DNA from 2 places in the Peribacillus sp. TE19612 genome. Region 1 is predicted to be linked to the other one. Evidence: predicted binding sites of a transcription regulator. Region 1 holds the regulator's gene; the other holds the start of a gene.
The links. Region 1 encodes NrdR, which represses ribonucleotide reductase genes. Its sites were predicted from a motif close to AACACNATATATNGTGTT; they were not measured.

Region 2: a site for NrdR is predicted at 2,355-2,372, ahead of ACZ9AO_RS05390 (vitamin B12-dependent ribonucleotide reductase). Genes of this name have one in related genera too.

What each region holds. Positions count from the first base shown of each region.
Region 1 is NZ_JBWCCL010000002.1:45,632-50,339, forward strand. It holds gene coaE (dephospho-CoA kinase) at 1-201, shown strand, start outside; gene ACZ9AO_RS03545 (glyceraldehyde-3-phosphate dehydrogenase) at 360-1,397, shown strand; gene speD (adenosylmethionine decarboxylase) at 1,753-2,133, shown strand; gene nrdR (transcriptional regulator NrdR) at 2,403-2,864, shown strand; gene ACZ9AO_RS03560 (replication initiation and membrane attachment family protein) at 2,929-4,341, shown strand; gene dnaI (primosomal protein DnaI) at 4,328-4,708, shown strand, end outside.
Region 2 is NZ_JBWCCL010000002.1:421,752-426,459, forward strand. It holds gene gcvPB (aminomethyl-transferring glycine dehydrogenase subunit GcvPB) at 1-574, shown strand, start outside; gene ACZ9AO_RS05380 (rhodanese-like domain-containing protein) at 714-1,097, opposite strand; gene ACZ9AO_RS05385 (lipoate--protein ligase family protein) at 1,299-2,135, shown strand; gene ACZ9AO_RS05390 (vitamin B12-dependent ribonucleotide reductase) at 2,523-4,708, shown strand, end outside.

The DNA of each region.
Region 1 (4,708 bases):
TATGTGGATGAGCAAGTTCAATTGCAGCGATTAATGAACAGGAATGGTCTTTCGGAGACGGAGGCACTTGCCAGGATCAATTCGCAAATGCCCTTGGCCGATAAAAAGGCATTAGCGGATGCCGTCATCGATAATAATGGTGACATTAATGAAACGAAGCGGCAAGTGAAGGCCATACTTAGCGAATGGTATGTCATATAATCATGATAAAAAGAAGAAACCGGGCGGTTTCTTCTTTTTATGTTGAAAAAATAAGAACAATCCGCATTTTTATTAGCACAATTCCTCTGAATTATGTTATACTAATTACATGTGAAAGGTAATAAGTATAACACTAATATTTCTGGAGGGTCCGAACAATGAATTCAAGAATAGCGATTAACGGATTTGGGAGAATTGGAAGAATGGTTTTCCGAAAAGCCATATTAGATGAGAGTTTGGACATTGTTGCCATAAATGCAAGCTATCCAGCTGAAACTTTAGCACACTTACTAAAATATGATACGATACATGGTAAATTCGACGGTATCATTATAGCTGAAGATGATTCACTAGTAGTGAATGGCCGCCGAGTAAAACTAATAAATAACCGCGATCCAAAGCTATTGCCTTGGAAAGAGATGAACATAGATATTGTAATTGAAGCCACTGGCAAATTCAATGATCGTTCTAAAGCGGCTCTTCATTTAGACGCAGGAGCAAAAAGAGTTATATTATCAGCCCCGGGTAAAAATGAAGACGTTACCATTGTAATGGGAGTGAATCAGGAGGTGCTGGAAATTGACAAGCATTTCGTCATATCCAATGCATCTTGTACAACGAACTGCCTTGGACCAGTTGCAAAAGTGCTTGATGAAAAATTCGGCATAGACAACGGTTTAATGACAACGATACATTCTTATACAAATGATCAAAATAATATCGATAACCCGCACAAAGACTTGAGACGTGCCCGTGCCGCTGCGGAAAGCATGATTCCTACGACTACAGGAGCTGCAAAAGCCATCTCACTAGTGTTGCCGCAATTAAAAGGCAAGCTTCATGGAATGGCGATACGCGTACCGACACCAAACGTATCTTTAGTCGATCTTGTTGTGGATTTAAACCGTGATGTCACGATTGAAGAAGTGAACCAAGCCTTCATCGATGCTTCAGAAAATGAACTCAAAGGAATCATGGAATTCACGATGGAACCTTTAGTTTCCAGTGATTTCAAAACGAATCCACACTCTGCAATCATCGATGGATTGACGACGATGATGATCGGGGACAGGAAAGTGAAGGTCCTTGCTTGGTATGATAATGAGTGGGGTTACTCCAACCGTGTAGTGGACCTTGTAAAATTGGTTGGCTCCGAGTTGAAAAAAATGTCCGAAGTCGAATTATCAGTAAAATAAAATGAAAAACCCGAGCCTGCTAAAATTTTTTAGCGGGCTATTTTTCATGCAGTGATCCATGAATTCCCGCCTGCTTTATGCTGCTGAATAAACCGAAGACGGAATTTGGTCCACATTGGAACCTTCGCTATATCCCCATTACATATAAAGTTTATCTTTCCAAAAATTAAATTTGGAGTTGCAAAAAAAATTCAAACCATATATACTATGAATCGTGAACTTCTTCAAAACGGTTTGCATGATGGCTACTTAAAGGGTTAGGACCTCTTTGGACTAACTTTCCCCCGTGGTAGTTATCAGAACTTATTTTTAAATCATGGTAAGGGGGAAGCTTAATATGGAAACAGCTTACACTATGGAAACAATGGGTAGACATGTCATTTCTGAACTTTGGGGTTGTGACTTTGAAAAACTGAACAATATCGATTTAATTGAAAAGATTTTTGTTGACGCTGCTTTGAAATCAGGTGCAGAGGTACGAGAAGTTGCCTTTCACAAATTTGCTCCACAAGGAGTCAGCGGGGTTGTCATCATTTCTGAATCACACTTAACGATTCACAGTTTTCCAGAACACGGCTATGCGAGCATTGATGTCTATACATGCGGTAACTTGGATCCGAATATTGCGGCAGATTATATTGCAGAAGCTTTGAATGCGCAAACACGTGAAAACATAGAATTACCACGTGGATTAGGTCCTGTACAAATGAAAAAAGCCAATATAAGTGCCCTATAAAAAAATGTATACACAGAGATGCCATGGGTGCATCTCTTTTTTAATGCAATGAATCGGCAGTCTGCTTCACTTTATTGGAGAGGATTGCCTTGTAGCACAATGCCCTTGGCAACGGTGCTTCAACGGCAGAACAAAAAGTGCCTGCTGCCGGAAGTTACACTTTTTACTTGTACTGTCCGTTCCTTTTAATATAAGATTAAGATAGAGAAGTAATTCCTTGGGGAACATTTAGATAGGGGAGTCCTACATAAAATACGGAGCTGATAATGATGAAATGCCCATCATGTCAATATAACGGAACAAGAGTGCTCGATTCCAGGCCAGTCGATGAAAGTAAATCGATTCGACGACGCCGTGAATGTGAGGCATGTGGTTTTCGATTCACGACATTTGAAAAGGTGGAGGAAACACCGCTTATTGTAGTGAAAAAGGGCGGGACACGTGAAGAGTTCAGTCGTGATAAAATCCTGCGTGGCTTAATCAGGGCTTGCGAAAAACGTCCGGTTCCCTTGAAAGAACTAGAGCAAATTACCAGTTATGTAGAAAAAGAACTACGCAACCAGGGCATATCGGAAGTGAAAAGCGACAGTGTCGGCGAAATGGTAATGGACAAGCTGGCAGAAGTCGATGAGGTTGCCTATGTAAGGTTCGCATCCGTCTATCGACAATTTAAAGATATCAATGTCTTTATTGATGAACTGAAAGATTTAATAAATAAAGAAAGAAAGTAGAGCTGAAGATTCACTTTGGCTCTTTTTTCACTACATCTTTTGAAAGGTTTGAATGGAGATGTCAATGCATTGGCAAGAATTGCTCCCAGCTGATTCATATTTGGTCTCATCTGCGGGGCTGCTTCATGATTATGATCGGAAAATACTTACCCGACTATATCAACCTCTTATTGGACCTATCTGCATTAGCCTATATATGACGTTATGGAGTGAGTTGGAGGAAAACAGGCTATGGTCGGAAACCTCCTCGCATTATCAATTAATGAATACCATCGGCCTTAAGTTAGGTGATATTTACGAAGCACGCCTTTTACTTGAAGGAATCGGCCTGTTGAATGTATATAAGAAATCGAAAAATGAAACGAAGGAATTCATTTATGAGTTAAACCCGCCGCTTTCACCCCAGCAGTTTTTCACGGATGGAATGCTGAATATTTACTTATACAAAAAAATCGGTAAAGCTCAATTCAACCGGTTAAAGAGATTCTTTTGTGATGACCATATCTTAACCGATCAATATGAAGGTGTGACTAAATCTTTTGCGGAAGTATTCTCATCAGATCATTTGGACTCTTTATATGTAACGGATGAAGCGAAAAACGAATGGAAACCGGTGCCTGAACAGCAATACATCGATCGGGCGGAAGGCGTTGAGCCATCGGGGTTTGATGACTTATTCGATTTTGACCTTTTATTTGCCGGGATGAAATCCTCGATCGTGCCGAAAAAGGCTTTTACTCCGAAAATAAAAAGTACGATTGCCAAACTCGCTTTTTTATATGGCATTGATCCGCTGGAAATGCAAAAACTAGTAATGGATGCCGTTTCATTGGATGATGAGATTGATGAGGAATTGCTTAGAAAGGCGGCAAGGGACTGGTACCAGATCGAACGCCAGGCCGATATGCCTTCCCTTGTCAATCGGGTGCAGCCAATTCGTGAACGGACACAAAAAGAAGAACCGAAAACAAAGGAACAAGAGTTAATCCGTCATTTGGAGACGATTTCCCCGAGGGAGCGGCTAATGCAATTGTCTGGCGGTGCAGAGCCGTCAAGCGGTGATTTGAAAGTGGTTGAGGGCGTGATGATCAATCAAAAGCTGAATCCGGGTGTCGTCAATGTCTTGATTGAATATGTCATGCTCAAAACGGATATGAAGTTCACGAAGGGTTATGTGGAAAAGCTGGCAGGCCATTGGGCACGGCTAAAGGTCTCAACAGTCGTCGAGGCGATGGAACTGGCCAAAAATGAACATAGGAAATATCAGGACTGGGCTCAAGGAAGCAGGAATGCTGCGAAGGGCAGCCGGAAAAAGGCGATACGGGAAGAAGTGGTTCCTGAGTGGCTTGAGAAAAAAGAAGAAGCACAGCAGGAGCAGAATGCGGATCAGCCTGAATTGGATGCTCAGAAACGCGAACTTCTGGAGAAATGGAAGCTGTGGAAAGCGGGAGGTGAAATGAACGATGGAAAAGATTAATAGGTCCCTTAATAAATTGGCCAATACAAATCAATTTCAACAGCGTTATGAAAAGCTGAAACAGGAGATTTTTGAAAACGAACAAGTGCGGTTATTCATGAATGCCAACAGCTCGACGGTCACGAAGGAAATGATTGATAAAAACTTGGGGAAGCTTTATGAGTTCACTTCACAGAGCAATAAGTGTGATAAATGTCCGAGCTTGGATGGCTGCATCAATATGATGCAAGGGTATTATCCTAAATTGGTGGTTCAAGGAAAAGCCCTGAACCTGCATTATGAAGTCTGCCCGAGGAAATTGGCAGAGGATGAAAAGCGGAAACGGGAAAAGCTGATCCGCAGCCTGTATGTACCGAAGGATATTTTA
Region 2 (4,708 bases), 380 kb from region 1:
GATTCCTTACTTGCCTAAACCTCTTATAGTCAAGCAAGGTGAGCAATTCGTCCTTGATTATGATCGTCCGCAATCCATTGGCAGGGTAAAACCATATTATGGTAATTTCGGAATAAACGTGAGGGCATATACGTACATCCGTTCAATGGGTCCTGATGGCCTTAAAGCCGTCACAGAGAACGCGGTCATCAATGCCAATTATATGATGCGTAAGTTGGAACCTTATTTTGACTTACCATATAATCGTCATTGTAAGCATGAATTCGTATTAAGCGGACGCCGGCAAAAGAAATTGGGGGTAAGGACTCTCGACATAGCTAAAAGATTGCTGGATTTCGGGTATCATCCTCCAACCATTTACTTCCCGTTGAACGTCGAAGAAGGAATGATGATAGAACCGACTGAAACCGAGTCAAAAGAAACGCTGGATGCGTTCATCGATGCGATGATCCAGATTGCCAAGGAAGCGGAAGAAACTCCGGAAATCGTTCAGGAAGCTCCGCATACAACCGTTATAAAGCGGCTTGATGAAACTCTTGCTGCCAGAAAACCCGTTTTGCGTTATCAAGCCTAGATTAGTAGCTTACACGAAAAAAATCCCTGCCATCCGGCGGGGATTTTTCATGTTTATGTAAGATTCCATTAAAGTCCAACAGTTGACTTTCTTTTACTTGAGCTATGGAATTAAAAAGAGCCCATGCCGAGATGGGGTCTTATTTCTTTGCTTTGATTTTCCCGGTCCACATCTTGAAACCGCCCTTTAAGTGAAAAAGTTCCCTGTAGCCCTTTTTGTATAGCATGGCTGCAGCTCTGCCGCTGATGATTTCGCTTTGAGCATACAAATATACAGGCTTGTCCGGCCTAATTTCGACCAAGCGGGTTTTCATTTGAGTCATAGGGATGTTTCTTGCGCCTAAGATATGACCATTTTCGAAATCATTCGGTTCCCGCACATCGATTAGCTGCACTTTTCTGTAGTTGGCGATAAATTCGTCCTGTGTTAGTGTTTTAACGATTTTACGCTGGCGGTACCAATTAAAAAGTGAATACGCAATAACCACTCCTAGGATGATGAGCAGTGTATATAATATTTCCAAACATAAAAACTCCCTTCTACCTTAACGAATACAGACAATCTTTATTATATAATTGCTTTACCCAATAATCAAAAAGAATTTTCATCAAATTCTTCATGACTTGATAGCACTTTCTTTTTTAGAGTGTTAAAGTCTGTTAAACTACTACATGTGAGTTTTTTGTGGGGGATTGAAAAACGTCTATCGAAACGAGGGGTAAGGATGACTAAAGAAAAATGGGGTTTTATAGATTCGGGGTATTGTTCACCGGCTTTTAATATGGCGCTGGACGAAGCCCTGTTAAACTGGCAAAGCAAAGGGGAAATTCCGCCGATCATACGCTTTTACGGCTGGGATCCAGCGACATTGTCGATCGGTTATTTTCAAAAGGCAGAAGCGGAGATTGATCTGGAAGAGGTCAAAAGGCAGGGCCTTGGTTTTGTTCGCAGGCCGACAGGAGGACGAGCGGTACTGCACGAACATGAATTGACTTATAGTGTAATCGTTCCAGAATCCTATCCGGGAATGCCAACCACCGTTACTGAAGCTTATCGTGTCATTTCTGAAGGAATATTGATGGGGTTCAGGAATCTTGGATTGGATGCTTATTTTGCCGTGCCTCGAAGCGAACAGGAAAAAGCGGCTTTAAAATCGCCCAGGTCTTCCGTCTGCTTTGATGCACCTAGCTGGTATGAACTGGTCGTTGAGGGCAGGAAGGTCGCTGGCAGCGCTCAAACCAGGCAAAAAGGCGTCATCCTTCAGCACGGGTCCATTTTGCTTGAGCTTGATGATGATAAGCTCTTTAGCGTATTTAAATTCTCAAATGACAGGGTTAAAGAGAGAATGCAAAAAAACTTAAAAAACAAAGCTGTGGCCATGAATGACATTGCCGGGAGAAAGATAACCATCCCTGAAGCGAAAGAAGCTTTCGAAAAAGGTTTTGCCGAAGGACTTTCGGTCGATTTAGAGCCATATGTCCTCACCGAAAAGCAATTGCTGGAAGTGAAGGCGATTGCAGAAAGCAAATATGAAAGCGATGAATGGAATTTCATGAGATAGAGGAAGCATAATTAGAGTGGATAATAAAAAGTTTTTTCAGATTTGTTTGACCGAATAACACATCCCTTGCAGGGATAAGCCCTAAAAGGGATGGGGAAAAAGCAAGGTCCAAATTAATTGAAATCTGATGAAAAATTATTGTAAATCGACATTTTCCTCCCTTTTGCTAACTATATTAATTGATTTAACGTTTGACAAAATTAAAAGTTATTCAAAACAAACACAATATATAGTAGTTGAAATATTTAATGCGACACTATATGTTGATTTTTGGGTTTCGCTATGATAGATTTAGGGTACTTGTTAAGCGAAACGGACATGTAAGGCTACATAAGGATTTTTGCGGCAGCAAGAACGGATCATGAAACATATAAAGGAGAGGGAATTATGTCGGTTGTAATAAAAGAAGCTTTAAAGGTTGATCTAGAAAGGTTGAATAAGGATATTTCTTTATTTCCCCAGGTTCACCCTGTAACTGCTGATATGAAAATGGCGCATAAGGGAGTGTCCCGTCTAGTCATGCTTGACCGCTATTCTTTTAAGGATACTGAAAAAATCACACTCTCGGCAGGCGATTTCGTCGTGTTGACGATTAAGGAAGATCCGAAATTCCCGGCAAGGGGTCTCGGTTACATCGTTGAAATTGATTGGGAAACCAAAAAAGCCAAGGTATTGGTGGATGAAGAATTCCGTGGCGTATTGGATAATCCGGAAGAAGTCGAGACGGGAATTGTAAACCGTCCGTTGGATATAATCGAAAAGCCGCTTGAAATATACTATGAACAAATTGCGAAACGTAATGCAACGGGATTGGCATCAGTGGAAACCACGGAAGAAAAAAGAACGGAATGGTTCAATAAATTCTATGAAGAATTAAAGAACCTTAATTTCGTCCCGGCAGGCCGAGTATTATACGGTGCAGGTTCCAATACGGATGTTACTTATTTCAACTGCTATGTAATGCCATTCGTACCGGATTCACGTGAAGGTATTTCAGAACACAGGAAACAAGTGATGGAAATCATGAGCCGCGGCGGCGGAGTGGGTACGAACGGATCGACACTGCGTCCAAGAAACACTCTGGCAAAAGGGGTAAATGGAAAATCCTCGGGTTCAGTGTCATGGCTTGACGATATTGCAAAACTGACGCATCTTGTTGAACAGGGCGGCAGCAGACGAGGCGCGCAAATGATCATGCTTGCTGATTGGCATCCCGATATTGCAGAGTTCATCATTTCCAAAATGCAAAATCCAAGGATCTTGCGTTACCTAGTGGAAAACACTAAAGATGAAGCCATAAAGAAATATGCGACGGATAAATTGAAATTCACGCCGCACACGGAACAGGAAACGGCTATGTATCAAGGGATCATCAATTATAAGGAGATTCCTGGCCAAGGCGGGTTCAGCGAGAAAATCATTAGGGATGCAGAGGAAAAGATCCGTACAGGCGGAACGTACAGTGTTCATAATTCGGATTTCCTGACTGGAGCCAATATCTCTATTTGCCTGACTAAGGAATTTATGGAAGCGGCTGAACAAGATGCGGAATATGAATTGCGTTTTCCTGATGTTGAAAGCTATAATGCCGAAGAAATGGCCATTTACAATGAAGAATGGCATAATGTCGGTGATGTTCGCGAATGGGAGAAAATGGGCCATAAAGTCCGTGTTTACCGTAAAATCCGGGCTAAAGAGCTTTGGAACTTAATAAACATTTGTGCAACATATTCTGCTGAACCAGGTATTTTCTTTATCGATAATGCTAATGAAATGACGAATGCCAAAGCATACGGTCAACAGGTCGTAGCCACGAACCCTTGTGGAGAACAGCCATTGGCCCCATATTCAGTATGTAACCTTGCGGCTGTCAATCTGGCTGAAATGGCTGATAAAGAAAGCAAAACGGTTAATTTCGAGAAACTTAAGCAGACAGTTGAAGTCGGTGTGCGCATGCAGGACAATGTCATTGACGCAACTCCTTATTTCTTGGATGAAAACAAAAAACAGGCACTGGGCGAGCGACGGGTTGGACTTGGTGTAATGGGTCTGCATGACCTGTTGATCTACTGTGAAACGGAATATGGCTCTGAAGAAGGAAATATCCTGGTTGACAAGGTGTTTGAAACGATTGCGACCACAGCTTACAGGGCTTCAGTGGAACTTGCTAAAGAAAAAGGCAGTTTCCCGTTCCTGATCGGGTCAACGGACAAAGAAACCAATGAGCTTAGAACACGTTTCACACAAACAGGATTTATGGAAAAAATGCCGGAAGATATCAGGGAAAGTGTTGCTGCACATGGTATCCGTAACTCTCATTTATTGACAGTGGCTCCTACGGGAAGTACAGGAACGATGGTTGGGGTATCAACAGGTCTTGAACCATATTTCTCCTTCACGTATTTCCGCAGCGGCCGTCTTGGTAAATTCATTGAAGTTAAGGCTGACATTGTACAGGAATACTTGGATCGCCATCCAGAAGCCGATACAGAAGAGCTTCCAAAATGGTTCATTTCCGCTATGGAATTAGCTCCAGAAGCACATGCTGATGTTCAATGCATCATTCAACGCTG